3 regions of the Psychrobacillus sp. FSL K6-2843 genome follow, and region 3 is predicted to be linked to each of the others. Evidence: riboswitches for the same ligand, from Rfam matches in the RefSeq annotation. Region 3 holds a riboswitch; each other region holds the start of a gene.

Region 1 (10,588 bases), 1.8 Mb from region 3:
TCCGTGCAGATAATGAAGGCGATTTTGGGAGGGTTGCCCGACAACAAAAAGTGATGGAAGCTTTAAAGGATGAAGTGCTATCTATAGATAATATTTCTAATGTTCCTCAATTCTTAGGTGCAGCAGAGGGATATATCCAAACAGATTATTCAAGAAAAGATAAAGCTATTCGAGTGATGGATGCAATCGTTAGTGGAAAATTAGAAATAGACAAAATGACGATTCCTGTAGAAGGGAGTTATTCTTTTAAGAGCTATAAGCATGCTGGTTCTGTAATTGTCATTGATAAAGAGCAAAATAGGAAAGCAATAGAAGATTTTTTATCAAATTAGTAGCTTCTACATTTGATATTGAATCTTTACACTCGTAAAATAAGGGTATAGGAAAGGATGTTTGGTAAAAGTGGAACCAGAAAAGCCTTCTTTTTTCTCAACGAGATACATAAAGTTTTTAGGTGGGCGTAATACTATATTCACCCTTATATTGCTGTTGATGATTGGGTTAATCATTATGATTTATGATGAAATTTCCTTTATTTTTGTCCCGCTCACAGTTTTTTTGGGGAATGTTATACTACCAATCATTTTAGCGGTCATTGTTTATTATTTACTTAGACCGATATTGCGAATGCTAGAAAAAATTAAAGTTAAAAGAGTGCTCGGAATACTCCTGATCTTTTTAGCTTTAGTAGGAATTGTTACCTTATTGGTATTTCTTGTGTTTCCCTTTTTAAAAGCTCAATTTTTTAGATTGGCAGAAGAGCTCCCAGGTTATTTTATAGAAGTATTGAGTCAATTAGATTCATTTTTGAGAACAAATACTTTTATTAGCTCTTATTATTTACAAATAGAGAATGATGTTGCTAATCTGTTATATGATTTACCAAAGGAACTAGGAGCATTCTTCCAAAATACCTTCACTGGTATAGCAACTGGTATTTCATCTTTTATCGGTATACTTACTAGCTTCATATTAGCAATTGTCACTGTGCCTTTTATCTTATTTTACCTTTTAAAGGATGGAGAAAAGCTTCCTGCATATATTCTTAAAATATTTCCACCTCGTATGAGAGAGGATTTAAAATCGGTATTTACTAGCATAGACAAGCAAATTAGCTCTTACATCCAAGGTCAGATACTTGTTTCCATGTGCATAGGAATAATGATTTTTATTGGTTTCACCATTATTGGAATGGATTATGCATTATTGTTAGGCGTATTGGCTATGGTAACAAGTGTTGTCCCTTATCTAGGGCCAGTTATAGCTATTACTCCAGCAGCTATTATTGCTTTAGTCACATCGCCATTTATGTTGATTAAGCTCGCTGTTGTATGGACGGTTGTTCAACTGATTGAAGGGAAATTTATATCCCCACAAATTATGGGTAAATCACTACATGTGCATCCAATTACTATTATTTTTGTATTGATTACTTCTGGTGCATTATTCGGAGTTCCTGGAGTTATATTAGGTATTCCGGGGTATGCCATTTTAAAAGTTATAGTTTCCCATTTTTACACATTGTTTAAAAAGAGGTACAATAAATTTGAACCGGTTGTAGAAAAACATTATGAGTACACAAATAACAAGGTGGAATGAGAGTAATGGCCAAAAAATTTAACTCCAGTATAGAAGTAAAATCAATAAAGATTGATACAATTGTGGATCATCCTTATATCGAACACGGTATAAATCTTTCAGGAACTATCTATATTGATGGCGTACATGACTATGAGCAAATTGAAAATATTAAATTAGAAGTCTTTAAAGTGATTAATGGTAAAGTACCAAAGGTTGTTTCCAAGCATTCTATTGAACTGGTTGGTACTGTCGCATCTAAGGATATGCAAATGATTCCTTTTGAAATAATGCCAGATGAAAGATGGCTTCCAGATGGTGAAGAAGAAATGACTACACTTATCTTAAGAACGACCGTCTTGTTTGAAAATGGTTCCGAATACAATGATGAAGATGAAATACATTTTGATATTGAGGAATAAAAAGCAAAGAATCCCAGCATTTATTGCTGGTTTTTTTGTGGATAAAATTCTATTTGAAGACCACTCTATGTGAAAAGAGACTGCAGATTATTGCTTACAAGTGATATCTGCATCATAAAGGAGCAACCGATGAAAAAGTTAATTGTTTTGTTAATATTAGTTTTGTTGCCTTTAACTGCTTGTGGAGAAGATCGTACTTCAAATGATGTCCCACCGCCAGAAACGATCGATAATACAAGGGATAGTATTACCCCGGAATCAGGGAATGAAGAAGTTAATAAAGAAAATGATGAAGGAATGCCAAACACGAACGAGCTTAACGATCCTGGCTTAGAGGGCTTAAAAGGTGACGAATAAAAATTCACATTGTACAAAATAGTGGAATATGTTAAAATAGTCTTACATTAATGACCGGAGGTGAAGAAGGAATGAAAAACGCTGTGAATGCACATGGATTTATTTTGGGATTTTTATCCATATCCTGTGCGATTACTCATGGATTTACTAAGAACGGGACCAGTCTGTCCTTTTTTAAACAGTTACATGAAATTCACAGCTGATAAGCCATTCTTTCTGAACCACATTTAGGAGACTGCTCGCTTATGGAGCAGTCTTTTTGTATGCAGAAAAATGCTTCCAGCTATATTTTGGAGAGGAAGCGAATTAGAATGATATGTAAAATACAGGAAATTAGTAAAATGCTTGGTGGAAACACAATATTTGAGGATTTAACCTTGGATGTAAGGTCTGGAGAAAAATTAGGGATAGTTGGTAGAAATGGAAGCGGTAAAACAACTCTTTTTAAAATGATTGCAGGTATAGAAAAACCAGATCAAGGTACGATAACCTTCAAAAAGGGGACAAAAATAGGTTATCTTGCTCAAATCCCCACTTTTGAAAACCATATTACAGGGAAAGATCTGCTATATGATGCTTTTGAGGATATAAGGCTACTTCAGCAAAAGATGAGCGAACTAGAACATGAGCTTGCAGTAGCTGATTCTGAGATATTAGAAAAGCTCTTAAAACAGTATGGGGATATTCAGGAAAAATTCACTTTACAGGGTGGATACGGTATTGACTCGGAAATTGATAAAGTAATTCAAGGGTTACAGCTAAGTGGCTTTGTCAATCAGACTTTTTCAAGTTTAAGTGGGGGTGAGCAAACAAAAATAATGCTTGGACAGCTTCTTCTAACCAGACCACAGTTATTACTTTTGGATGAGCCGACCAATCATTTGGATTTGTATGCTATAGAGTGGCTGGAGGAATATTTGGTTAACTATTCAGGGACTGTAGTTTTAATTTCACACGACCGATATTTCCTAGATACGGTTGTCACTAATGTTGCCGATCTTGAGGACGGGATGTTAACACTTTATCATGGTAATTATTCTTCGTTTTTAATAGAGAAGGAAGAAAAGCTGACTCGTGAATTCCAGCAATATGAGGAACAACAAAAAAAGATAAAAAAAATGAGAGAAGCCATTAAGAGATTGAAAATTTGGGCTAATCAGGCTGTTCCTCCAAATGCAGGACTTCATCGACAAGCGAGAAATATGGAACGAGCTCTAGAACGTATGGAAAAGGTTCGAAAGCCTTTGATAGATCCTAAAAAAATGAACCTGACATTTGACGCAGCACCTAGAAGTGGAAAAGAAGTAGTAATAATGGAGAGCGTCTCCAAATGCTTTGGAGATAAAAAGATTTTAAATGACACAGATATGCATGTTTATTGGAAAGATCGACTTGCTATAGTAGGAAGAAATGGAACGGGTAAAACAACCATATTAAATATTCTCAGAGGGGAAGAAACAATTGATATAGGGGAAGCTCGATTTGGGAGTAATGTAAGACTTGGCTACCTATCTCAACATTTTGAGATAGGAGATCCAAAAGCTCGATTGATAGATATTTTCAGAGGTGAAGTGAACGTTAGTGAAGGAGAAGCGCGCCACATTTTAGCGAAGTTTATGTTCTACGGACCCGATGTTTTCAAAAGAGTTGCTGATTTAAGCGGTGGAGAAAGAATGCGTCTTCGTCTAGCACAGTTAATGCATCAAGACATCAATTGTTTAATATTAGATGAACCAACTAACCATCTGGACATTGATTCTTGTGAGGTGTTAGAAGAAGCACTCGATGATTTTAGTGGAACAATTATTGCTGTTTCCCATGATAGATATTTCTTAAATAAACTATTTTCAAGAACTGTTTGGCTAGAGAATGGCAAGCTTACAACTTATGAAGGCCCGTTTGAATGGGCAAGAGAAAAATGGGTTGAATTTAGCTCTAAACAAAATTCGGAGAAAGAAATAAAGGAGCAGCATCCCATAAAAAAATCACCAACCACTAAACAAGAAAATAAGGTTCCACTAGAGCACCAAATAAATGAGCTAGAGAAGATAATAAGTGACTTAGAAAATCAGATTAACTTAGAGGCAGACTGGTCAATCTATGAGTCATTAAGCTTGAAGAAATTGCACGCAGAAGAGCAGTTGGAACAATTAATGGAGAAGTGGTTAGAACTATGAGATTAATAGGCTATTCTTGAAAATGGGTTGATATAAATAAGAGACCATGCTAATATTATTTATTGACAAATAATTATAACAATTAAATATTCTTATCAAGAGAAGCGAAGGGATTAGGCCCGTTGAAGCTTCAGCAACCTCTGTTTTACAGAAAGGTGCTAACTCCTACAAGACATTATCTTGGAAGATAAGAGCTAAAGAGCAACTTTCTGCCCCTCTTTTCTTACATGGAAAGAGGGGCATTTTTGTTTGAAAAAAAGTATCTGGTTTTTGGTTGTCTAGCTCAGACTTTACCCACAAGGTTCAAGTAAAATCTGAATTGCTTTGTAATTGTATCTATGTTTTCACTGTACAAACGTTAGTTCTAGTGCTTTTCTATAAGGAGGAAATAAATTGCCTATTAATATTCCAAAACAATTACCGGCAACAAAATTATTAAAAGAAGAGAAAATCTTTGTAATGGATCAAGAAAGAGCATATACACAAGATATTCGTCCACTCAACATCGTTATTTTCAATCTTATGCCTGAAAAAGAAAAAACAGAGTTACAGCTACTAAGACTTTTAGGTAATACACCATTACAAGTAAATATAACATTTATGAATACAGCAACATACGAATCTAAAAATGCTAGTAAAACTCATCTAAATACATTTTATTCGACATTTGATGAAATTAAGGAAAAAAAGTATGATGGGATGATTATTACTGGTGCTCCAATTGAGCAACTTCCATTCGAAGAAGTAGATTACTGGAGAGAGATGAAGGAAATCATGGAATGGTCTAAATCGAATGTGACCTCAACGTTACATATTTGCTGGGGTGCCCAAGCAGCTCTTTATTACCATTATGGAATTGATAAATTTCCTCTTGATCAAAAGTGTTCAGGAGTGTTTAGGCACATTTTAATTGATCAGGTCGAGGATCTAGTAAGAGGATTTAATGACGAATTTAATGCCCCTGTATCGCGTTATACATCTGTTTCAAGAGAAGAAATTGAAAAGAATGAGCACCTAACCGTACTTGCCAATTCTGAGGAAGCTGGAGTCTTTCTTGTGAAATCGAATGACAACAAATATGTGATGGTGACTGGTCACTTAGAGTATGATGCAAATACTTTAGCAGAGGAATATAATAGAGATCTCAACAAAGGAATAGAGGTTCAGATGCCTAAATACTATTTCCCTAACAATGATCCTTCTAGTCAACCATTGAATACATGGAAGGCTCATACGCATCTATTATTTTCAAACTGGTTAAATTACTATGTATACCAAGCTACACCTTATGATTGGGAATAATATGTTTAATTGAACAGTCAGAAGGAAGTATTATTTGTCTTGTATATTAAACTCCTGTTTATTTAAACAGGAGTTTTTCCTATTTTTAGTTTTATTTATTCAGATATTAGGGAAAACAAAAGAGAAGAGACATTGTATTATGCAAAGAAACATATTTTTAAATGGAATTGATTTACACTTTATTGGAAGCGAGGTTAGGTCTATGAGTTTGACACCAAAACAAAGAATCGAGTTACATGGGTTTAATAATCTAACGAAAACACTAAGCTTTAATATGTATGATATCTGTTATACGAGAACCAAGGAAGAAAGGGAAAAATATATAGAATATATTGATGAGCAATATAACGCTGAACGCTTAACTAATATACTAACCAAAGTATCCGAAATTATAGAAGCGAATATATTAAATATTGCACAGCAGGATTACGAGCCGCAGGGTGCAAGTGTAACCATTTTAGTATCGGAAGGACCTGTCGATCAAACACCGATAGAATCATTTAAGCAATCTCCGGGGCCAATACCAGAAACTGTACTTGGTCACCTAGATAAAAGCCATATTACTGTTCATACTTATCCGGAATATCACCCGGATGAAGGAATCAGTACTTTTAGAGCAGATATAGATATTTCTACTTGCGGAGAAATTTCTCCATTAAAAGCACTAAATTATTTGATTCATTCCTTTGAAACTGACGTGATGGTCATGGATTATCGAGTGAGAGGGTTCACGAGAGATGTGAAAGGCCATAAATTATTCATAGATCACGATATTAATTCCATTCAAAATTATATCCCAGATGCTTTGCAGGAATTTTACCATATGATCGATGTTAACGTTTATCAGGAAAATATTTTTCATACTAAATGTAAGCTAAAGCAGTTTGACTTGAATAATTACCTATTTGGCTACAACGAAGATGAACTTTCAGAAGAAGAAAAAATATTGATAACGAAAAAGCTAAAAACAGAAATGGACGAAATCTTTTACGCAAAAAACATGACTCGATCAGATTAAATTGAAAAAAGCTCTGAGTAAATCACTCAGAGCTTTTCATTTGTGTGAAGAATGGACTTTATGACCGGATAGACCAAGTTTATGACCGGATAGAAAAATTTATGACCGGAAAGAAATTTTATAGCCGAATAAACCAGTTGTAAGACAATAGTCATAAAAAAGGTTGATTTATCATTTAATGTTCAGTGAACTACTTAGACGACTCTTACTTCATGAAATAATATGGCTGAAAATTAATATTCAGAAATATTCGAAACATTATAACCCTTTCTCCGTAAATGTTAGAAAGGGGATGAAAAGATGGACTTTTTAATAAACTTCATAATTATTACTTTGTTTATTAGCCCAATTATTGCACTCATTCACGAAGCTGGACACGCATTTTTTTTGAAAATATTTGGTGCGAAAGTAAGTGAGTTCTCTATAGGGAATGGTAATACACTTTTACAGATAAATAATTTTCTCATAAAAAAAGTTTACTTCTTTGGAGGAAGAGTTTTTTCAGAAAACCATGAGAAATTAAGTAAAAGCCAAAAAACATTTTATTACTTAGGGGGAGTTTTCTTTAACTTTATTTCTGCTATAGTACTTCACTTATTAACTGGTTATGAATTCCTAGTTTTTAGAAACTATTTGGATAGTTTTATTTTTGTATCGTATCTAACTGTTTTAATCAATCTAATTCCACTTAATACAATAATAGGTGCTACGGACGGTAAACAATTAATAGAACTATATAAGAATTAGTTAGAAGTTAATAGTAAAAACATATTGGAATAGACAGGATATTTCTGGAATGATAAACTTTAATGACCATACAATATTGGACGGCAAAGTGTAATGCTACCTTTATTTTGGATAAATTTTAATGGGAGTAGCTGCCAATAACATATACCTATTTTTAAATTTGTTTTTGTCTATAAAATGACGTACAAAATTATGATAGGAGTGTAATAATGATTGAATTAGACACAGAAAGATTAATATTAATTCCACTGACTGCAGAAAATCTAAGATTACTAATTGATAATCCAAAGAAAATGGAACAGAGTTTATCTATCAATGAATCAAATAGATTTCTTAGTTCGGATCTTAAACAAGCTATGGAAATTAGACTTTCAAAACTGTTAAGTGATGAAGAAAATTATATTTGGTATACCAATTGGTTAATCGTTTCGAAAGATCAAAACTGTAGTGTTGGTGGAGTAATGTTAAAAGGTCTTCCTAATGAAAATGGTGAAGTAGTAATAGGGTACTATACTCTTCCAGAATATCAAGGGAACGGCTATATGACGGAAACTATTAATAACATGAAAAACTGGTTGCTAGATCAGGCCGATGTTATGTATGTTATTGCTGATACGGATAAAGACAATATTCCATCGCATAGAGTTTTAGAAAAATGTGGGGCGAAAATTTATAAAGAAACAGATGAATTATATTTTTGGAGATTTGTTTAAAATAAATTAACGTAGGATGAAACGAGGCATCATTTGGCAATGGTGCCTCGTTTTTTTGTATTATTACCAAGGTCTATAGCATTAATAGTTGTTCCCAACATTCTAGTTCTATTATAGGTGCATAAGTAAATATGAAATTTTGAAAAGTAGAAGTATAACTGAGATTGTGATTTTTAATTGAAGATGTGTTTCATTTCGATGATTTGTTTATCAGTGTGAAATATTAAAATTCTACTAACGAAAAAGTTTAGTATAAGAGGTTGAATATAATATGCTTTATTCTGTATAATAATTCATATAAACGGACATATGAGGGTATTTATTTTTACTTTTGAGAGAAGTGTTCATTGTGAGTTTGTATTTTGCTTATGTAATGGTGGGACTTGCCATTGCAATGCCTGTAGGCGCAATTACAGTCGAAATGACGAAGCAAGGATTGAAAAATGGATTTATACATGGATGGGCAGTAGGGTTAGGTGGTATGACAATTGATTTTGTGCTAATCATTTTACTATCAACAGGACTTGCTTCTATCTTAGCGCTGCCTATTATCCAAATTCCGATGTGGCTTATTGGTGCTCTGTTTTTATTGTACATAGGTTACGATTCAATTAAAAATGCTGATAAAGATATTACTTTATCTGGAGAAAAAGTAACAAAGTCTTTTTTTAGTTCATTTAAGAACGGACTTCTTGTGGCCATATCTCCAGGGAATCTAGTTTTTTGGGTAAATGTATTTGGAGTAGTACTTGCTAAAAACTATGCCAGCGATGAAAGTCATTTTTTCATTGTTGCATTAGGAATTTTAAGTGGAATATTGCTACACGACATTGGATTACTCACTATTATATCGATTACAAGGAAAGCACTAAATAGAAATATGATTAAATGGTTAACAATAATATCGGGGATATTATTAATAGGTTTTGCGGGATATTTTGTTTATGAGTTCATTCAAAGTTTGAAGTTATATATATAATACTTTTTCACGAACGGGTGCTGAAGTTACACAAGACCATCATTATCGATGGTCTATTTTTACATTATAAATAACAAGTAGAATTCGTTGAACCACTGTGAAATGTTACAGGTTAGTTGAACAAGCTGATAAACTTTTTGCAATGAAAATATGAAGTAGATGAGGTATGTATGGAATGGGAGAAGAGGAACTTGTATTACTCTTTAAAAATGGAGTTTCTGATTTTAAAAGATGGGCTCGCAAAGCTGATAAATCCTCTGAAGAATGGGAAACAGAATACCCAAACTGGAACTGGCAATACCACGACACAGGAAATTTACTTAAAGAGTTATCAGTTGAGCGATGGAACGAAGAACTTATTGAAGATTTTCTTTATATACTAGCAAGAGATAATGAAGTCGAGAATATCATAGAAAACCTTATAGACATACCTAATCAACTTTTATCATTAACTAAGTATGCTTTAATTTATAGTGATGCCGATGCAAAATGGCAAGTTGCTTATGGTCTCGGAGAAATCAAGGGAGATAACTTATTGATAAGAATGTATTTAAGTGATTTTCTAAATGATGAACAGGAGTATGTGCGAAGGCGTGCTTCCTTTGCTTTAGATAAACATGGAACACAATAACTAACTTATGATGTGTTTAGTTTTATGAGCTAATTAGTAAACAATATTGGTCAACATACGGTTTGGTACTATTTCTCATTGTATGATTAACATTATATGGAGAAAGCAAAAATAAAGAATTTTTTTCTCTTGTGATGTATATTGATTATTGAGGAGGGATCATTCTTGACTAACGAAGAAATAAACAAACTATCGGATGTATTGTTACAAAGTCTGTATGAGTATCATTTTGCTAATAATGGAGGAAGCTATGTATTACCTAAAGCAATGGTAAATACTGATCTCAATAGCAAACAAGCTATTGAATACCTTATTGAAAAGGAATATGCCATAGATAACGGGCAAGGGTCAGATAACCTAGTTTTAGCGATAACAGCGCAAGGTATGGACTATATTAAAAACAAATAAGTGTATCAGCAGAGGAACGTCCACAGGAGGCGTTCTTTTTATTTTATCCAACTAACTCGAGGGGGGAGAATGATGGAGGGAGTGAGTGTATGGGACGAAATTTTTGGATAATGGAATTAAATCGATTAGAGTACTTTTAGCGATTATTGGAAAGGTATATGCTCCGTATAGTAAGAGAGGCCATGTGGTAATCTTTCTTTCATGTTATTAGACATGGTAACAGGCCATATTCGACTTGCTTAACTTGCATTCCGTC
Region 2 (10,588 bases), 1.4 Mb from region 3:
ACTACCATAACAGCTCCATGTTCATGTGCAATTTTTGTAATTTCTTTAATAGGATTCATCGTGCCTAATACATTTGATACGTACACGACAGATACTATTTTAGTTTTCTCTGTAATTGTTTCACGGACTTTTTCCAAAGATAGTGTACCATCTTCTTCTAAGTCAATATATTTAAGCGTAGCTCCAGTTTCCTTCGCTAATTGCTGCCAAGGAATAATATTGGAATGATGCTCCATATACGTGATTACAATTTCATCGCCTTCTTTTACGTTTGCAAGGCCATAGCTTTTTGCAACGGTATTAATACCAGTTGTTGTTCCACGAGTGAAAATTATTTCCTTAGTAGATTTCGCATTGATAAACTCACGAACCTTTTCGCGTGCACCTTCATAACTTTCCGTTGCACGGTTACCAAGTGTATGAACACCACGGTGAACGTTTGAATTATCAAATTCGTAGTACTTTTTAATAGCCTCAATTACTTGAATTGGCTTCTGAGAAGTAGCACCGCTATCTAAATATACAAGTGGATGACCATTAACTTCTTGGTTAAGAATTGGAAAATAGCTTCGAATCTCTTTTGTATTGAGCATTAGCGAACTTTCCTTTCAATTACCTCCGTCAGCTGTTTCTTCACGCCTTCGATTGGTAGTTCATTTACTACAGGTGCAAGGAATCCATGAATTACAAGACGCTCTGCATTTTGTTTAGAAATACCACGACTCATCAAGTAGTACAGCTGAAGTGGATCAACGCGTCCAACAGATGCTGCATGACCTGCTGTTACATCGTCCTCGTCGATCAATAAAATCGGGTTAGCATCTCCGCGAGCTTTTTCACTTAACATTAGAACACGAGATTCTTGTTCAGCGTTTGCTTTTGTAGCACCGAATTCGATTTTACCGATACCGTTGAAAATAGAAGAAGCAGCATCTTTCATAACACCATGCTTAAGAATCTGTCCTTCTGTATGTTTACCCCAGTGAATAACTTTTGTTGTAAAGTTTTGTTTTTGATTTCCGCGACCTACGACAACCATTTTCACATGACCTTCTGAGTTATCCCCAACTAAGTGAGTGACATTTTCAGAAATAGTATCACTGTCATTCATCATTCCAAGTGCCCATTCGATTACAGCATCACGACTAGTTACACCACGACGGTTTACATAAGTAGTAAATCCTTCTGCAAGAACGTCCACTGTTCCAAAAGTAACTTTCGCATTATCCTTCACAATTACTTCTGAAATAATGTTTGCTAGACCGTTAGTTTTTTCAACTGTAGACAAATAATTTTCCACATAAGTTACTGAACTGTTTTCATCCGCCACAAGCAATGTGTGATTGAATAAAGAAGCAGTTTCGTTATCATGTAAGTAAATTACTTGAACAGGTTCTTCAATTACTACATTTTTCGGTACGTATACAAATACCCCACCGTTTAATAATGCAGCATGAAGGGCAGTTAATTTGTGTTCATTAACTTTGACTCCATCAGTCATGAAATATTTTTGTACTAGCTCGCTATGTTCACGCGCAGCAGTATAAATATCTGTAATGATAACACCTTGAGCTTTTAAATTATCCGTAACTGATAAGTAAGCTGGTGTGTTGTTATGTTGAATATATATATTTTTTTGCTCGTCTGCATGAACAAGTGCTTGCACCTCTTCAGGAAGTTCATCCAATGAAGAAAATGTAGTGCTTTCTACAGTATGAGCAGGAAATTCAGTGAAATTCCAATTTGTAATTTTTGTTTTATCTGGTGTTGGCATTGGAAGTGTTTCCACTTGACCTAAAGCAGAAAGACGAAGTTCCGTCATCCAGCTTGGTTCTTGGTGACCTTCTGAAAAGGAGCGAATATCCTGTTCGGTTAATGCCAATTTCGTTTCAACCGTCATGTCATGCGTCCCCTTTCTTATGCTTCTTGTCCAACTGTCTCGTCTTCGATTCCTAATTCTTCTTTAATCCAGTCATAACCTTGAGCTTCTAATTTTTGAGCTAGCTCAGGGCCACCAGATTTAACAACGCGACCTTGCATCATAACATGTACATGGTCTGGAGTGATGTAGTTAAGTAAACGTTGGTAGTGAGTGATGATTAAGCTACCAAATCCTTCTCCACGCATTTCATTGATACCTTTAGATACAACTTTAAGTGCATCGATATCTAAACCTGAGTCAATTTCATCTAAAATAGCAAATTTAGGTTTAAGCATCATTAACTGAAGAATTTCGTTACGTTTTTTCTCTCCACCTGAGAATCCTTCATTTAAATAGCGTTGAGCCATGTCAACGTCCATTTCTAAGAATTCCATTTTGCTGTCTAATTCGCGGATGAATTTCATAAGTGAAATTTCATCACCTTCTTCACGGCGAGAGTTGATTGCCGAACGTAAGAAGTCTGCGTTAGTTACTCCAGTGATCTCACTTGGATATTGCATTGCAAGGAACAAACCAGCTTGTGCGCGCTCATCCACTTCCATTTCCAATACATCTTCACCATCTAGTTCTACAGAACCAGAAGTAACTTCATATTTAGGATGACCCATGATAGCTGAAGCCAAAGTAGACTTACCAGTACCGTTTGGACCCATGATAGCGTGAATTTCATTTGTGTTAAGTGACAAATTAACACCTTTTAAAATCTCTTTACCGTCGATAGCAACGTGTAAATCCTTAATAACTAAAGTCGACATTTAATAACCTCCATTAAGTAACTATGAATGTGTAACCATTCTAATTTATTATCATTCTAATCTTAACCCAAACTGAAGTCCCTTGCAAATCTTTTGAAACACTTTCTCATTGATAATATATAACATTTTTAATAGAAGAAATAGGTTGATATTTATGGTACTTTATGATGCTATCATTTTCAATAAGAACCATCTAATTGAGAATGCATATCACTACCAGCATAGTGTTAACTTAAAAAGGCAGAAAATAAATACCGTTTCCTTCATTCTTTTATCCTAGAAATAAAAAATCCACACAGATTAATCTGCATGGATTTTGTCTTATATTTAAATTAACCTCGGAAAGCACGAGCATCGAGCTTAGCAGCAAGCTGCATACTTTTTTCGTGATCGGCTTGACGACGTTTTTCAACTTTCGCTCTCAATCTTTGACTATTTCGTAATTCATCGTAGCCGAAACCATGTACTCCTCTAAACGCGTGGTCCATTTGTTCTGTATACGGCAACTCTTCCGAACTGATAATAAATCATTCCTTTCAATTTTTATGGTTTCTATACTACACTACATACCACCTCATGTTAAGTTCAAACATCCTTTTTATTCTGATAATTGTCTACGATAAAAAAGGAATTGCTACATATGTCACATATATATGTTTCTTCCTATTGCTTTACGTAATCCTGTTATTTATTGACTTGTCTGCCACTTCAAATCCTAATCCCATGCACATGAGGGCGAATACCATTTAACCTGAAACACTCTAGAATATTTTGTGCATTTTAAAAAGCGAATTATAGTCGAAAATAAAAACGGGTGAAACGAATCATTTTTAAAAAGTTTTTATATACGAGTTAATTTCATGATTAAACCTTTACCAATTAAACATTGTGGCAGAGGGCTGACGATGAAGTCTTTTCGCTACTCCTCTGAAAGTGTCATCCTATAGAGGAAATGAAGTGATAAAAAAATTGTTTGTATTTTTTCATATAAACAAGAATTATGGAATTGATTTATACATTAAGTTTTCCACTTATATTTTGTAGATTTATTGTTTCCTATTTTAATTAGGTTTGCTTTCCTCAATAATCTATTTGCTTCATATCGAGTTCTTAATTGTAAAAACTCTCTGCATGTTTTGTTTGTAATGAAGTCGTCATACAATAAAAAATATTGTTGTAGTGATTTTTGTAAAGCATATTTGTCTACATACTGGCAGCCTGCACAATACCAGAAATTCTTCACTTTATTCATCCCAACTTGTCCGCATTTTTCACATGCGACTCCCAGGATTAAATCACTTGGTTCTATATAGTAATGTTTAGTTAAAGGGAAAAAATCATATGAAGAATTATATTTTAGGATCAGATTCTTTATCTGGCTGAGCTTAGAATTGGTTACAGTCAAGGGTTTATTTTGGAGTTTTCGAAGGAACGAATATAGATCTTTCTTATAAAGGATTGTTGTCTCGTTTGTGGTGGTTTTTACATAGCTATTCTTAGAAGCAAAAATAATTGCTCCGAATACTGGAATTGAGAGGTTATGCTGGAACAAGAAATTAGATAGTAAATAGATGTACTCATTTAACTGGTTAACGGGACAAGGATATTTTTTTATCTCTCCATTATCCTTAGTTTGTACTAATTGAGAAGGATTTACCTGAAATTCAAGCTCTCCTATAATATTTTTTACTTCTAACACAATTGCACCAAATGGAGTTAATAAAATATAATCAATTTCAAATAACTTTTCTGTACGAATCATTATTTTATGAAACAAATAATAATTGTAAGGTAAATGCATCCTCTCTAATTCTCTATAAACCATTTCCTCTCCATAATCTCCTGCCATCGTTGTTTGAATTTCCATGCCGAGTTTTGAGTAAAGCGGGTGCTTCATAGGCAGCCTGTTTAATAATAATTTCATTGCTTTCAGTTGTTGCGATTCAGTATATTTTTTTATAATCAATAGTCATCACCTCCCTATCAGATTAGCAAAATGAATAGAATAAAGATACCCTTATTTTGGAATTTCAGATTAGTAGATGTAGTTTCTGAGTTAGGAGCGCTTTTCTTTGAATTAGGAGACAGTTTTCCCCGTTTAGGAGCGGTTTCCACCTTTTTAGGAGACACATCCACCAATTTAGGGGCGACACTCTCAGTTAGGGGCGCTTTTCTCTGATTTAGGAGACAGTTTCTCTCGTTTAGGAGCGGTTTCCACCTTCTTAGGAGACATTTCCAACAATTTAGGGGCGACACTCTTAGTTAGGGGCACTTTTCTTTGATTTAGGAGACACTTTCTCCTGTTTAGGAGCGGTTTCCACCTTCTTAGGAGACATTTCCAACAATTTAGGGGCGACACTCTTAGTTAGGGGCACTTTTCTTTGATTTAGGAGACAGTTTCTCCCGTTTAGGAGCGGTTTCCACCTTTTTAGGAGACACTTCCCAACCAGTTAAGGACAATGACTCCGCTCAATCACAAAAAAAAGCAAGCACACAAGGTGCCTGCTCCTTATCTTATTATTTTACTGGAACAACTGAACCTTTCCATTCTTCCAATATAAAGTCTTGAATTTCTTCTGATTGTAATGCTTCTACTAGTGCTTTGATGCGCTTGTCGTCCTCGTTACCAGCTTTTACAGCAATTAGGTTAACATACGGAGATTCTGAGTCTTCAATAGCGATTGCATCTTCTAATGGATTTAGGCCAGCGTCGATTGCATAATTGGAGTTGATCAATAATGCATCACCCTCTTCATTTTCATATAACTGAACCATTAGGGCCGCTTCGTAGTTAGGATCAAATTCTAGGTTTTTAGGATTATCTACGATGTCTCCAATTTCGGCAGTTGTTTTATCTATTCCCTCTGCCAGGGTAATTAGACCTTCTGCTTCTAGCATCGCTAACACGCGTCCATGGTCAGCTACAGAGTTACTCATTAGAATAGTTGCGCCCTCAGGAAGTTCGTCAATAGAAGCGTATTTTTTAGAGTAAAGACCAATTGGCTCAATATGGATTCCGCCAGCATTTGCGAAATCATAATCGAAATCTTTCATTTGAGATTCTAAGTATGGAGCATGTTGAAAATAATTGGCATCTAGATCTCCAGAATCTAGGTCTTTATTTGGTAGTACATAGTCTTGATAAGTTTCAATTTGAAGCTCAATACCTTGTTCTTCTAAGATAGGTTTTACCTGTTCTAAAATTTCTGCGTGCGGTACGTTGGATGCACCAACAACTAATTTATCGCTATCCTCGTCTCCACATGCAGCAAGCGTTAATGCACTAACAGATAATAAAACTCCAGCCAATAATTTTTTCATCCCAATCTCTCCCTTATCGTTTATCTATTTTTGTAGTAATGATGTCACCAATCCATTGGATAATGAACACGATGATTAATATTAAAATAGTAGCTACGAGTGTGACATCCCCGCGACCACGTTGGAAACCATCTAAAAAGGCTAGATTCCCTAATCCTCCCGCTCCAATGATTCCTGCCATAGCTGTATAACCAACTAGTGAAATACAAGTTACGGTTATACCAGACACTAAAGCTGGCATTGATTCAGGCAATAAAACCTTCCATATAATAGTTGTGGTTTTAGCACCCATAGATTTTGCAGCCTCTAAAACGCCTTTATCAATTTCTCGTAAAGCAATTAAAACCATGCGAGCATAAAATGGAGCAGCTCCAATCACTAATGCTGGGAAAGCAGCATTCGGACCACGCATCGAGCCCATCAACAGTGTTGTAAGTGGGATCAATAAAATAATTAATATAATAAATGGGATAGAGCGGAATATATTTACTACCGCACCCGTTAACCAATTTGCCAATTTATTCGCCCAAGCCTGATGTGGGCTTGTCAAAAATAATAAAAGTCCTAAAATTAGTCCAAAGATTGCTGTGAGTACCGTAGAAACTGCTGTCATATACAGGGTTTCTAGAGTAGCGTCCCACATTTTAGGCCAATCAACATTTGGAAATAACGATTCAATCATTGTTGATCACCTCAGTGTTTACTTTTTGCGAGTGGATAAATTGTATTGCATCCTCCACGGCTTGGTCATTTCCATCGATTTGAAGAATTAGTGTACCGAAAGCTCCACTCTTCGTATGAGAGATGTTACCTTGCACAATATTAACTTCTAAATCAAACTGTTTGATTAATCTTGAAAGAATTGGCTGCTCTGTGGTTTCACCTACAAAAACGAGCTTGACTAGCTTACCATTTGGATAAAGCTGGACTATTTTTTGAATCGTTTGCACTGGCTGGTTGGAATCAGAAATTTGAGAGACGAAACGTTTAGTAATAGCCTGTTGTGGCTTTTGGAAAACCTCTAGCACATCTCCCTCTTCTACAACTTGCCCATTTTCCATAACAGCTACTCGGTTACAAATCTTTTGAATAACTTGCATTTCGTGTGTAATCAATACAATTGTTAATCCTAGTTTTTCGTTGATGCTGACTAATAGGTCTAGTATTGAATCGGTCGTTTCAGGATCAAGAGCAGATGTTGCCTCATCACAAAGCAATACCTCTGGTCCATTAGCTAAAGCCCTAGCAATTCCTACACGCTGCTTTTGCCCACCAGATAATTGTGAAGGATAAGAATCTCCTCTGCCCTCTAGACCAACAAGGTTCAAAAGCTCCTCTACTCTGGCTTTTCTTTTGTCCTTCGGAACCCCAGCAATTTCTAGAGGAAATGCTATATTTTCAGCGACTGTTCTCGACCATAAAAGATTGAAATGCTGGAAGATCATACTTACCTTTTGTCGGAAGCCACGGAGCTTCTCCTCATTTATGGAAGTAATCTCTTGCCCATTCACAACTATTTGGCCGACAGAAGGTTTTTCTAAGCCATTCAATAAGCGGATCAATGTACTTTTACCGGCTCCGCTATAACCAATAATCCCAAATATTTCTCCACGCTGTATGTCCAGATTTACATTATCAACAGCAACGATTTCTCCTTGCTTTGTAATAAATCTTTTCGAAACTTCCTTTAAACTAATCATGTAAATCTAGCCACCTTTCCTATTAAAAAACCCCTTCTGCAAAAGAGCAGAAGGGGTGTAGGTTATCAATTTCAAATAACACTCATCCATTCTCTCATTTCTCAAAGCTATAGCTTTGCGTGACTTGGCACCATTTCACTTTCGTGACGGTTGCCGGGCTTCGTAGGGCACTTCCCTCCACCTCTCTCAATAAGAGCGACACTATTAAATTATTTTTTCAACACAACGAATGTTATCATAGGATCTGGTTTTCGTCAATAGTTTTTATTGTTTCCAATAGATAGGGTACGGATTGAAACGCATATATCTTTTTTTCTACCCTGCCATTTTTAGATATTAATAAGCAAGGTACACTTTCAATTTCTTGTTCTATTGCCAAATCGCCAAGAAAGTTAATATTTGCTTGGCCAATTGGAACAGAAACCATTTCTTTAATGACATTCATCATCTTACTTGCAATCTGACACGTACCACACATTGGGGTATAAATATAAAATAAGGAAAGTGGAGAGTTATATTTTATGCTTTCCCATTGCTCTTTAGTCCACTCATTCATTACACATCATCCTAAGGCAAAAATTCTTTTTTCACCTTAATATTAACACGTTTTAATATGGATGCCAAAACCTTAGCCGGGGTATTCGCCACTTCACCATACATAGGATTTGTATAGAGGTGAATTGCCTCAGGATATTCCTTCCTGACAACCGAGCGTATTTGTTCGCCAGATTTGTCGGCATCTAGAAAAGCATAAATCGGCAAGCCATCATAAGGGCTTAAAAGCTCCTCCAATTTTACATCGGATATCGTTCCATTTGTACAAATGATTTCTGGAGATTCATCGAGAAGGGTCAACAATTGTAGTTTATCAGACCTTCCCTCGACGAGAATTATTTTATCACTAAATACATGTGCCATTTAGCTTCTCTCCCAACTTGTTACCTTTCCTTTATTATATGAAAAAAACGCCGATTATTAACCGGCGTTTTCATTATTACTCTGCAATTAATTCTTCATACTTTTCTGGAGACAATAAGCTGTCCACTTCTGATAAATCAGAAGGCTCAACAACGATCATCCAAGCATTTTCATAAGGTGATTCATTAACGAATTCGGGGCTATCTTCTAGCTCAGCATTTACTTCCACTACTTTACCGCTAATTGGTGCATATAGTTCCGAAACTGTTTTTACTGATTCAACGCTACCAAAAGCATCTCCTGCTTTAATTTCATCTCCAACTTGTGGAAGTTCAACAAAAACGATGTCTCCTAGTTCTGATTGCGCAAAATGAGTAATACCGATGCGGACATTTCCATCCTCATTTTTAACCCATTCATGTTCAGCTGAGTACTTAAAATCTTTAGGCACGCTCATAAATAAACCCCTCTCAATTAAATATTCCATCTATTTAATATTCACATATTTCCCTAGTAAATACAAGGTACTTTAAGAGGTTTTCCACATGTCCTCAAACTGCTCTTCCTTGAAACCAAGTGTAAGCTTGTTTCCATCATAAACAAGTGGGCGTTTAATAAGCTTTCCATCCGAAGCAAGCAGCTCCAACTGTTCATCCTCCGACATAGTAGGAAGCTTGTCCTTCAGTTGCAATTCACGGTACTTCACTCCACTAGTATTAAAGAACTTTTTAAGCTCATAGTCTCCGTTAGCTACCATCTCTTTTAAAAGTTCTTTTGATGGTGGCGCATCTACAATATGGTGATTCTCGAATTGTACTTGATTGTCTCTCAACCATTTGCTAGCTTTGTTACAAGTACTACATTTAGGATAACCGTAAAATTTTATATTCATTTAAATCTCACCTTTTTCTTTTTATCATAATAATATTTTGCTGCTCATGCAAGAGGGATCAAACCAAGTTTTAAATTTCCATATTATATAGTACATTCTATTAATAAGTAAAACCGCTTCTATATAGTTTGCCTTACTAGAATGCAGCTAACTCATTCTTTTCAATTGACCCTTAGGATCAAGCGCAATTAGAGATAGTATTTTGCTGAACGGTCATATATTTTTCTATCCGGTCATAAATCCTTGCTATGCGGTTATAAATATTTTTATCCGGTCATAAAATTGTGCTATCCGGTCATAAAACTGTGCTATCCGGTCATAAAACTGAACTATCCGGTCATAAACTTAATTCCACTTAAAAAGTTGCTGGATTTCGTTGCTAATTATGCTTTTTTGTTATGATTTCTCCTGAGTGATCAATTACTTATGTAAAAAACTGCCCTCAGGAGTCAATAGGAGACTCTTGAGGGCAGCTTTGTTTTTATATGATTAAACTACGAATTTTTCTGCTTCGATTAGTTTTACTGAAGCTTCACGCTTTTTCTCGATTACGTTGTAAGGAGTGTAGCGAGTTAGTTTACGAAGTGCAGAAAGCATCATGCGTAAGTTGTCGCCATCTACAGAAGCTATTAAAGTTTCTTTCGCTGCTGCTTCGATTTCATTGAATGCTTCTTGGCAGAAGATTTGAGTGTATAGAAGCTTTTGAGCTGCTTTTTCTTCTCCACTGCGTCCGATAGCTTTTTCTGTACGAAGTACTGCTGATTCCATAGCGAAAATGTTGTTTGCAATGTTTGCGATGTGTACCAATACTTCTTGCTCGGCTTCTAGCTTAGTTCCGAAGCGTTGAGCAGCCATACCAGCAGCTAAAATACCAATTTTCTTAGCGTTTGCAACTAGTACCTTCTCTTGAGCTAGAGCTTCATCGCCAACTTCTTCTGGCATCATCATTAATAGCTCTTCTTGAAGTCCTTGTGCTTTTTGAAGAAGTGGCAATTCACCCTTCATTGCTTTTTTCAAGAATGTTCCAGGAACGATTAAACGGTTAATTTCATTTGTCCCT
Region 3 (10,588 bases):
GGACGTTTCCTTGGGAAATGTCCTTTTGTTTTTTTATATAGTAATGAAAAAACCTGCGCGTTTTCCAATGATCTCTGCATAATCCTCTACCATTACACTAGCAGTAGGATACATACCAGCTCCAGGTCCTACCAATGTTAGTGTTCCAATATAGTTCGTATCTAAGGATACAGCATTATTTACACCTTCAATAGCATATAACGGATGATCTGGTCCCACTAATTGAGGTCCTACTGAAGCATAAAGCTCTCCGTTTTCATCCTGTTCGATTTCTGCCACATGGCGGTAACGGAGCCCGGTATCCTTCGCTTTACGCACATCCTCTAATGTAATTTCATCGATTCCTACTACACGTACCTCGTTCCAATCAGGCTGTTTTCCAAACGCTAATGCACTTAAAATCATTAATTTGCGAAATGCATCCTGACCAGAGATATCATTGTAAGGATCTGCCTCCGCATACCCTAATAACTGTGCTTCTTTTAACGCATCTTCAAATGGAGATTCTTCTAAACGCATTTGTGTCAAAATATAATTGGACGTTCCGTTTAAAATACCTTGAATCTTTTTTACTGAGTTTACTTGAAGTAGATTTTTTAATGTCTTAATAATTGGGACTCCACCTGCAGTGGTCGCCTCATACCCTACAAAAACTCCTCGTGACTTTGCGCGTTCCTGCAATGGGATACTATATTTTGAGAACATGACCTTATTTGCTGTAATGACGTGACAGCCCTTGTCTATCGCTCTACATAAATAGCTATAAGCCGGCTCTTCGTTAACTATTGCTTCAAAAACTACTTGAAGCCCAGGAATATTTTCAATATCCTCAAAGTCATCTGTCACTAATACGCCTGGGGTCTCGGGTCTTTCTTTAGCTAAATTATTAATGAGAATCGCACAAATTTCGATGTCCAATCCTAATGACTTTTTTAAGTCTTCTCGTTTTTCATTCACAATGTGATAAATCCCTTGGCCGACTGTTCCAAATCCTAAGATTGCTGCTTTTATTTTTGCCATGCTGTCTCCTCCAAATGAATCTGTACAATTGAATTTAAATAATCGTACTTGAATAAAATTTCAATTAACTAATTGACTATTTTACATATTGTAGACTATTTCCACTCAGTTAACAACAAAATTCTATATAGAGAGGACATTTGTTTTCTCTAAAAGTACTTTTCCAAGTGCTTCTTGTAAATCTTCTACTGCCTCCAAGCCTACAGACAAGCGAATTAGATCCTCTGTAACCCCTGTTTTTACTAAATCCTCCGGTGTAAGTTGTTGGTGAGTAGTGGAAGCTGGATGAATAATTAGAGATTTTGCGTCTCCCACATTTGCTACATGTGACCAAATCTCTATATTATCGATAATATGTCTACCTGCTTCTCTACCTCCCTTTGCTCCAAATGTCAAAATAGAACCGTATCCATTCTTTAAATACTTTTTAGCAAGTTCATGTGTAGGATGGCTTTCAAGCCCTAAATAGTTAACCCATGAAACTTCCTCATTGTCATTTAAGTACTCCGCAATTTTCTGGGCATTTTCGTTATGTCTTGGCACTCGTAAGTGAAGTGTTTCTAATCCTTGAAGAAAGGAGAAAGCTGCTTCTGGGCTTAGAGAAGGGCCAAAATCACGTAGCAACTGGACTCTTAGCTTTATAGCAAATGCCACGCCTGGAACATCGATTCCGTAGCGCAAACCATGATAGGTTACGTCTGGCTCTGTAAAGCCCGGGAATTTTTCAGAATTCCAGTTGAAGTTACCTCCATCAACTACTACTCCACCAATTGTTGTACCGTGACCTCCAATCCATTTTGTCGCCGAATGGATAACAATATGAGCGCCATGCTCAATTGGATTTGAACCAAACGGAGTAGCGAAAGTATTATCTACTAGTAATGGAACCCCCACTTCGTTCGCAATGGTAGCTACCTGCTCCACATCCAGTACATTTAAGCTTGGATTTCCAATAATTTCAGCAAAAAAACCTTTTGTCTTCTCAGTAACTGCTGATCTGAAATTCTCAGGATCCGTTGAATCTATAAACTTTACAGTAATTCCATAGCGAGGAAGTGTATGAGCAAAAAGATTAAAGGTCCCTCCATATAAGTTTTCAGCTGCGATAATTTCATCTCCAGCGCCTGCAATATTTAAAATAGAAAATGCAATGGCTGCCATCCCTGATGAAAGGGCCACTGCGGCAGTACCTCCTTCAAGTAATGCAATTCTTTGCTCAAAAACATCAACTGTTGGGTTTGTTATTCGGGAATAGATGTTACCAGTCTCTTTTAATGCAAATAGATTTTGAGCATGCTCAGTGTTTTGAAATACATATGAGGTTGTTTTGTGAATCGGTACCGCTCTTGATCCTGTGACTGGATCCGGTTGTTGTCCACCATGCAATAGAAGTGTTTCTTTTTGAAGATTTGTCATTTTGAATTCCTCCGTTATTAGTAGATTAGATGGATGCTTGGAGGCGGGAGAGGATTATAGAACTGCCAATGTAAAAACCCCTCTTCACTTAAGAAGAGGGGTCAAATTGACATGTTCCTCCTCTTATCTTCCAAATTCATAAAAGAATTTGTAGGATTTAGCACCTTTCCAAGTAAAAGAACTTGGTGGTTGCCGGGCATCGTAGGGCCTATTCCCTCCGCCACTCTTGATAAGAGTATTAGATTAGTGTTCCATCTTGTTACACAGTATAAATCCTCCGTTATTTATAAGTCAAGTTATTTTATATAAAATTCTGAAACTTCATCATTTTATAATCGTTTAATATAATAGATAGAATATTATTTTTGGGGGTGTCATAGAATGATTATTTGGAGTGTTAGCATTCTTTTAATAGGCTACTTAGTTGGTTCGATTCATGGATCAAAATTAGCCCAATGGATGAGTGGTGTTAATATAAAAAAAGAAGGCTTAAATAATTCAGGAGCTTCCAACGCCACCATAGTGCTTGGATGGAAGTATGGCGTTTTAGTAGGAGCCATAGATATTTTAAAAGGCGCAATTATGATTATTGGGGCAAGATTAATTGCTCCGCAGCTGACCTCACTTAGTACCTCTGAGCTTGATTTTTTGCTGTATATAGCTGGTGCTGCTGTAATCTTAGGGCATAACTTTCCTATTTACACGAAATTTAAAGGCGGTAAAGGCACAGCTTCCATCATTGGAGTACTGCTAGCGTTACATTGGCCGGTTGGATTAGCAGGACTATTATTGTTAATCTGCATCACACTTTTGACTGATTATTTATTGATAGGTGTATTCTTTTTCTACCTTATCTTTATAGGAGCCTCTATATGGACCGCAGATGGAATAGGCCCAATCATAGTTGCAGGATTTCTATTTCTAATGGCATCGTTCTTACATATAGAGAATGTTCAGCGGTTAATTCGAAAAGAAGAAGTAAAGATTTCCTCTGTTATGAAGAAAAAAAAGCCATCACTGTAAAAGGAGTGGTTAAATGAGCAAAAAAAAGAGGTGGATTGTGCTAGTTCCTTTAATAATAATGGCAACTAGTGGATTCGGTATGTGGATGCTTACAAGCAAATGGCTAGAGGATGGGTTAAAACCTAAGGCAAACGGCTCCAATGAATACGCAATTGTATTAGGGGCCAAGGTTAAACAAGGCCAGATCCCTTCTCTTGCACTACGATATCGTCTAGAGGCCGCACTAGAATATGCAAACACATATCATAATGTAAAGCTCGTTGTGACTGGAGGACAAGGACCGGACGAGGATATAGAGGAAGCAGCGGTTATGAAGGAATATCTCATGGAGAATGGAATCCCCGAGAGTCGAATAATCGTAGAAGATCAATCCACTTCTACGTATGAAAACCTTCTGTTCTCCCAACAGCTTCTACCCGATAGCGTTACCTCTGTCACAATTATTACGAGCGATTTTCATCTACAACGGGCAAAGATTATTGCAGAAGGAATAGGATGGAATGCAGATGTGGTTGCTGCTAAGACACCACAAATTTCAGAGGCAAAATTGCGATTACGTGAAAGGGCTGCCTTGCTCAAAACCTTTGTATCTGGAAAATAATAAAAGGGAGAGATGCAAAAATTATAATCTCTCCCCAGCTAAAAGAACGAATTGACTTCTTTACTCAAGCTCCCTTTGTTGCATCGATTCTCCTCTCTATCTTTCTATCCACTATAAGCTCTTGCAGAATTTACTTGAGGCTCTTTTTAATTCATCGTTAATCCTTTACCCAATAAGTGCTGCCATCATCTTTTCTATCTAAAAACCCATATTCGATTAAATAACGTCTTAACGTCACATAATCCTCATAGACATTTTTTAAAATCGTATTTATTTCTTTTTCAGTGTAATTTTTCTCTTGTTCAAAACGTTGAATAATAACTCTAAGTGTTGAAAGCTTTTGTTTTTCCTTTTTTGGAAATTTTAGCATTGGTCCGTTAATCCCCTCGGGAAAAAATTTGCTTTCGAGTTCAGCTTGTTCTTCTTCCGTGATATTGTAGCGATCATCCACCATGGTTGCATTCTTGTGAACAGGCAGGAATGCAGGAGCATGATTATCTCTTTCCTTCAACAGTTCCATCATTGTTAAAAATATTTTCGCCTGTCTTTCCTTTTCCTTTAGAACAAACCGATGATTTCGAATAGTTGAGGCACTCCCTATTCCTAGCTCCTTTTGGATCTCTAAATCACTCTTCCCCTCAAAAAATAGACGAATCAGACTGTTTTGATGTTCGGTCAAGCCCGTTAGCTTTTTGTTTAAACCACTTAAATACTCAAAAATTGACACATGTTTGTTGCCGATATGACGAATCATAAACTTCTCTGCTTCATATAACACGTTATTCTCGGGGTAGATGACACCCTTTTCTATCTGTTCCCCACATAGCAAACACTGAAAAACGTTTGTTTCTTCCACGTATCCCTTTTTCATCTCTTCAATTGTAGCTTCCCAAAATTTTTCTATCATGAATACAACAAACAACTCCTTAATATGTTTATTTATTTACAAACATATTATATTATTATCTATAACAAAACAAGTAAAATTATAAGTTGCAATTTATCTGAAAATAATAAACAATTAGAAGGAATAGATTAATATATATATAGGGGGAAATACATTGGTTACATTTAAAGAATACAAATATAAGAGACCAGATTTACAAGAAATGAAGACGGCTTTTCATGAACTATTGGCTAAAATGAAGGAAGCAACATCTGTTGAAGAGCAGAACTCGGTGATTGAAGAAATAAATGCAATTCGCAACAATTTTTCTACTCAGGCTAACCTTGTTTATATTCGAGCTTCTATTGACACAAATGATGAATTTTATCAAAAAGAACGAGATTTCTTTGATGAAATTAGCCCTGAAGTAGATGAGCTTGTAACGGAATACTATAAAGTTCTAGTAAATTCCCCATATAGAAACGTATTGGAACAGAAATGGGGTAGCCAACTATTTGATCTTGCGGACTTTCAAATCAAGGGGTTCTCTTCAGAGGTAATCAGTTTAATGCAAAAGGAGAATAAACTAACTTCTGACTACTCTAAGCTTGTTGCATCGGCCGAAGTCGAGTTTGAAGGGGAAAAATATACACTCGCACAACTCGGAAAATTTACGGAGTCTACTGATCGTGAAGTAAGAAAAAAGGCTAGAGAAGCTTCAGCTGGATTCTTTCAAGAAAACGAAGAAAAATTTGATAGTATTTATGATCAACTTGTTAAAATTCGTCATGAAATCGCAACTACACTAGGCTATAAAAACTTTGTTGAGCTTGGCTATGTTCGTATGAATCGAATCGACTATAACGCGGAAATGGTTAAAAAATTCCGCGACCAAGTACGTGATCACATTGTTCCTCTCGCAAATAAGCTATATGAAAGACAGGCTAACCGCATTGGAGTAGATAAACTTAAATTTTACGATGAACCACTTAACTTCTTAACAGGGAATGCTACTCCACAAGGCTCTCCACAATGGATTATTGATAATGGGAAGAAAATGTATGAAGAGCTATCTCCAGAGACAGCTGAGTTCTTTCAATTTATGATCGATCGTGACTTGATGGATTTAGAAGCTAAAAAAGGGAAAGAAGCTGGCGGCTATTGTACGTTTGTAGATGACTATGAGTCTCCATATATCTTCTCTAACTTCAATGGAACCTCAGGAGATATTGATGTTCTTACTCACGAAGCAGGTCATGCATTCCAGGTATATACTAGTCGCAACATTGGGATTCCGGAATATATTTGGCCAACCTTCGAATCCTGTGAAATTCACTCGATGAGTATGGAGTTTTTTACTTGGCCTTGGATGGAACTTTTCTTCAAAGACCAAACAGAAAAATATAAATTTGCTCATTTAAGCAGTGGGCTTCTCTTCTTGCCTTATGGAGTAGCTGTAGACGAGTTCCAGCACGCTATATATGAAAATCCAGAAATGACTCCTGCAGAAAGAAAGGCCACGTGGAGAAATATTGAACAAATTTACGTACCTCACCGTGATTATGATGGCAACAGTTATTACGAAGCTGGTGGCTTCTGGCACCGTCAGGGACATATATACGCAAGTCCTTTCTATTACATTGATTACACATTGGCGCAGATTTGTGCATTCCAATTTTGGAAACGTTCCAGAGAGGATCGTGAAGCCGCGTGGAGAGATTATTTACACCTTTGTAAATTAGGAGGCTCTATGTCCTTCACCAAGCTTGTAGAGGAAGCTCATCTCATTTCTCCTTTTGAAGAAGGTTGCGTGGAATCAGTTATTGGTACGATTGAAGATTACTTAAATAGCGTAAACGACGCTGCTCTTTAATATTAGAAAATAAGGGGTTTATACTTTATGAGCAATCCTGCTGGTTTTTGGGTACGCTTTTGGGCAAGTCTGTTAGATGCAATTATTATTGGAATACCGTTATCACTAATTAGCTTCATATTTTTAGGAGAAGGTGATACTTGGCTTACCACAATTGGTCAGACATTCTATTCCTTTGCAGTACCTATTTTTTGGGTGGGATATACGGTAGGTAAAAGAATCACAGGTATTCGAATCGTCCAGATAGACGGATCTAATGTAGATATTTGGACGATGGTAAAGAGAGATTTAATCGCAGGGCTTCTTTATGGGTTGACTTTAGGTATTGGTGTCATTGTAAGTGCCTTCATGGTAGGTTTACGTGAAGATAAGCGAGCTCTTCATGATTTTATAGGGGGAACTTATGTAACACATAATCCTCCTTATTATGAAGATTAAACGCCTATATCTGCCCCGGCAAGCAAATTTAGAAAAGCGAAGAGGCAGTTCCCGAGCGGTGAGCGGTCTCAGCTTTTTGAGATTTGATCTCTAGTGTCCGAAGTATAGGACTGGGACAGCATGTCTCAGTCCTTTTAGTGTGGTTATATAGAATTTATTAGACTAGGACCTCATACAATATCAGGAAAATATTTGTAAATAACAAATTTAAAGGGGTGCAGTTATGTGGAGTAAAATCTTATCCATTGCTATTGCGTTAATGGGAATCATCTATATATTCTTGATTCCTCATGATCCAGTTGGATTAAAAATCACGTTCAAATTAATTCCTATGCTGCTTATTATTTTATTTGCGTTCCATCAAGCGCCTGGTTTGCCAAAGATTTATAAAACACTCATTATTTTAGGACTTTTTGTATGTATGCTTGCAGATGGATTAATTTATTGGTTTATAGTTGGTCTCATCACATTTTTGATTGGACATATTATTTACATTTTTGCCTTTAGAAAAATTAAGAAACATTCAATTCCTAAGTGGGCAGCCGCATTATTATTAATATATGGTCTCATTATGACCATTTGGCTAGCAGGAACGTTATGGTCAGAAAAGGAAACCATTTTAGCTGTTGCTGTAGTTCTCTACATAGCAGTGATATTAACTATGGGATGGAACGCTTTCCAAACAGGGAATAAATTCGTCATTATTGGTGCTACTTTGTTTATATTCTCTGACTCTATTCTTGCAATTAACAAATTTATAATAGACGTTCCTTATGAGCATGCGCTAGTAATGCTTTCATATTACGGAGCACAATTTCTATTTGCATTCAGTATAATTTCCCATTATTCCGCTACACGGAATAATCTGTTAAAATAAACATATGCTTTGCATATTGGAGGAGATTTTAACATGAAAGAAATACTGATTGAACGCTTAACCAGATACGCAAAAATAGATACTCAATCCAACGCTTCGAGCACTTCTTGCCCTTCTACCGAAGGTCAATGGGACCTACTTCATTTATTGGAGAAGGAATTAGCAGAGCTTGGAATGGAAGAAATAACATTAGATGAGAATGGTTACTTATTTGCTTCTCTTCCTGCTAACACAGATAAAGAAGTGGCTACAATTGGCTTCTTAGCACATGTGGATACAGCAACAGACTACACAGGCAAAAACGTAAATCCTCAGCTAATCGAAAACTATGATGGACAGGATATTCAACTAAATGATCATACTGTAATGTCTGTTACAGACTTTCCAGAACTAAAACAGTATGTAGGTCAGACATTGATGACTACAGATGGAACAACTTTACTAGGTGCTGATAACAAAGCAGGAATCGCTATTATTATGACTGCTATGGAATACTTCCTGCAAAATCCGGAAGTTAAACATGGGAAAATCCGTGTAGCATTTACACCAGATGAGGAAATTGGTCGTGGGCCACATAAATTTGATGTAGAGAGATTCGAAGCAAAATATGCGTACACAATGGACGGAGGTCCACTTGGGGAACTGCAGTATGAAAGCTTCAATGCAGCTGGCGTTAAAGTGACCACTCATGGTAAGAGTGTGCACCCTGGCTCTGCTAAGGGAAAAATGGTGAATTCCATTACAATGGCTACTAAATTCCAGTCTCATATGCCTACAGATGCCGTGCCAGAAAAAACAGATGGCAATGAAGGATTTATTCATCTGATGAATTTTAATGGAGATGTAGAAAAATCTGAGTTAAGCTACATTATTCGTGATCATGATCGCGAAAAATTTGAAGCTAAAAAACAGCTTTTCCAAGATACTGCTGAAAAAATTATAGCCGAATATGGAGAGAAAGCAATTACTGTTGACGTAAAAGACCAATACTATAATATGGGCGAAAAAATTACCCCTGTTATGGAAATTGTGGATATAGCGAAGAATGTTATGGTTGCATTAGATATCGAACCATTAATCATTCCTATTCGCGGAGGAACAGATGGTTCTCAGCTTTCCTTCATGGGTATGCCAACTCCAAATATTTTTACAGGTGGAGAAAACTATCACGGAAAATACGAGTATATCTCTGTAGATGCAATGGAAAAGGCTACAGAAGTGATGAAGGGAATCATTCAATCTTTTGAAAAACAGGCCTAAGTAGGTGCTTCCATGCGTGAAATATTATTAGGAATTCTAGCCTCACTATTTTTTGCTGTTACATTTATACTTAATCGTTCTATGGAAGTATCGGGGGGGAGCTGGCTTTGGAGCTCTTCTCTTCGTTACTTTTTTATGGTCCCATTTTTATTCTTCATTGTTTTCTTTAGAAATGGATTACCAACTATGGTTAAGGAGCTTAAAATTGCTCCATTAACTTGGTTAATCTGGAGTTTTGTAGGATTTGGTTTGTTCTACGCTCCTTTAACCTTTGCCGCTGCCTATGGTCCTGGCTGGCTGATTTCTGGAATGTGGCAATTTACCATAGTCTCAGGAGTATTATTAGCCCCCTTTTTCCTTGTAAAGGTTGGAGATCGACTCATAAGGCAGAGGATTCCACGGGTGTCCCTTCTTATATCTTTGATTATTTTGGTAGGTATTGTACTTATACAAGTACCTGATGTCCAAAACTTAAACGGGAGCATGTTGCTTTTAGGAGTTTTACCCGTTCTAATAGCCACTTTTGCTTATCCACTCGGAAATCGAAAGATGATGGAGCACTTAGAAGGCAGGCTTGATACATTTCAAAGAGTCCTTGGAATGACTATTGCTTCTATGCCATTATGGATTATACTTGCTCTCTATGCAGCCTTTACTGTAGGACTTCCTTCCAGCAGTCAAGTATTTCAGTCCTTTATCGTGGGAGTTAGCTCTGGAGTTATCGCTACCACCCTCTTTTTTATGGCAACCGATCGAGTACGAAACAACCAAGGAAAATTAGCGGCAGTGGAGGCTACACAATCTACAGAAATTATCTTTGTAATAATTGGAGAAATGATTTTATTAAGTATCCCTTTACCTCCTGCCTTAGCATTAGTAGGCTTAGGAGTTATTATCTTCGGTATGGTATTACACTGCTACTATACAACGGTTCAAAGTACTAAACTGATAACTTCTAATACTAGGCCAGATAACTAGAAAAAATAAGAGACACTCGTTAAGTCCTTTGACGAGTGTCTCTTTTTATATTTTGATTAACTCCTTGTTACACTGTAGCTTCTGCCACTTGGTTTTTTTCTGCGATGTAGCGAGCTACATGCTTGTAGCTAACAGCAAATACGATAAACGTGAGTACAAGGAATGCTACTAGGCAGATTAGAAGCACAAATGCATTTGCCATCATAAATCCAGGAT

What was found. Region 3 has a riboswitch for S-adenosylmethionine ahead of MKY94_RS01040 (aminotransferase class I/II-fold pyridoxal phosphate-dependent enzyme). Riboswitches for the same ligand answer to the same signal wherever they lie in the genome.
Region 1: another riboswitch for S-adenosylmethionine. It lies ahead of metA (homoserine O-succinyltransferase); the one in region 3 lies ahead of MKY94_RS01040 (aminotransferase class I/II-fold pyridoxal phosphate-dependent enzyme).
Region 2: another riboswitch for S-adenosylmethionine. It lies ahead of MKY94_RS14810 (methionine ABC transporter ATP-binding protein); the one in region 3 lies ahead of MKY94_RS01040 (aminotransferase class I/II-fold pyridoxal phosphate-dependent enzyme).

What each region holds. Positions count from the first base shown of each region.
Region 1 covers NZ_CP152021.1:1,975,795-1,986,382, forward strand. The annotation lists gene MKY94_RS09900 (LCP family protein) at 1-332, shown strand, start outside; gene MKY94_RS09905 (AI-2E family transporter) at 403-1,599, shown strand; gene MKY94_RS09910 (sporulation protein) at 1,605-2,000, shown strand; gene MKY94_RS09915 (hypothetical protein) at 2,130-2,357, shown strand; gene MKY94_RS09920 (RAxF-45 family protein) at 2,429-2,560, shown strand; gene abc-f (ABC-F type ribosomal protection protein) at 2,669-4,534, shown strand; SAM riboswitch class I at 4,624-4,728, shown strand; gene metA (homoserine O-succinyltransferase) at 4,928-5,836, shown strand; gene speD (adenosylmethionine decarboxylase) at 6,039-6,854, shown strand; gene MKY94_RS09940 (site-2 protease family protein) at 7,155-7,601, shown strand; gene MKY94_RS09945 (GNAT family N-acetyltransferase) at 7,811-8,314, shown strand; gene MKY94_RS09950 (LysE family transporter) at 8,664-9,293, shown strand; gene MKY94_RS09955 (hypothetical protein) at 9,469-9,924, shown strand; gene MKY94_RS09960 (hypothetical protein) at 10,090-10,332, shown strand.
Region 2 covers NZ_CP152021.1:2,911,529-2,922,116, forward strand. The annotation lists gene MKY94_RS14775 (cysteine desulfurase) at 1-593, opposite strand, end outside; gene sufD (Fe-S cluster assembly protein SufD) at 593-1,900, opposite strand; gene sufC (Fe-S cluster assembly ATPase SufC) at 1,918-2,697, opposite strand; gene MKY94_RS14790 (hypothetical protein) at 3,030-3,185, opposite strand; gene MKY94_RS14795 (nuclease-related domain-containing protein) at 3,716-4,663, opposite strand; gene MKY94_RS14800 (MetQ/NlpA family ABC transporter substrate-binding protein) at 5,215-6,018, opposite strand; gene MKY94_RS14805 (methionine ABC transporter permease) at 6,032-6,700, opposite strand; gene MKY94_RS14810 (methionine ABC transporter ATP-binding protein) at 6,693-7,718, opposite strand; SAM riboswitch class I at 7,810-7,914, opposite strand; gene MKY94_RS14815 (thioredoxin family protein) at 7,954-8,274, opposite strand; gene MKY94_RS14820 (toprim domain-containing protein) at 8,286-8,636, opposite strand; gene gcvH (glycine cleavage system protein GcvH) at 8,713-9,093, opposite strand; gene MKY94_RS14830 (arsenate reductase family protein) at 9,166-9,528, opposite strand; gene MKY94_RS14835 (acyl-CoA dehydrogenase family protein) at 10,018-10,588, opposite strand, start outside.
Region 3 covers NZ_CP152021.1:190,505-201,092, reverse strand. The annotation lists gene MKY94_RS01045 (homoserine dehydrogenase) at 34-1,020, opposite strand; gene MKY94_RS01040 (aminotransferase class I/II-fold pyridoxal phosphate-dependent enzyme) at 1,144-2,436, opposite strand; SAM riboswitch class I at 2,557-2,672, opposite strand; gene MKY94_RS01035 (glycerol-3-phosphate acyltransferase) at 2,818-3,459, shown strand; gene MKY94_RS01030 (YdcF family protein) at 3,473-4,060, shown strand; gene MKY94_RS01025 (DUF2087 domain-containing protein) at 4,218-4,967, opposite strand; gene MKY94_RS01020 (M3 family oligoendopeptidase) at 5,122-6,819, shown strand; gene MKY94_RS01015 (RDD family protein) at 6,847-7,257, shown strand; gene MKY94_RS01010 (lysoplasmalogenase) at 7,481-8,134, shown strand; gene pepT (peptidase T) at 8,168-9,394, shown strand; gene MKY94_RS01000 (multidrug resistance efflux transporter family protein) at 9,407-10,372, shown strand; gene MKY94_RS00995 (YhgE/Pip domain-containing protein) at 10,440-10,588, opposite strand, start outside.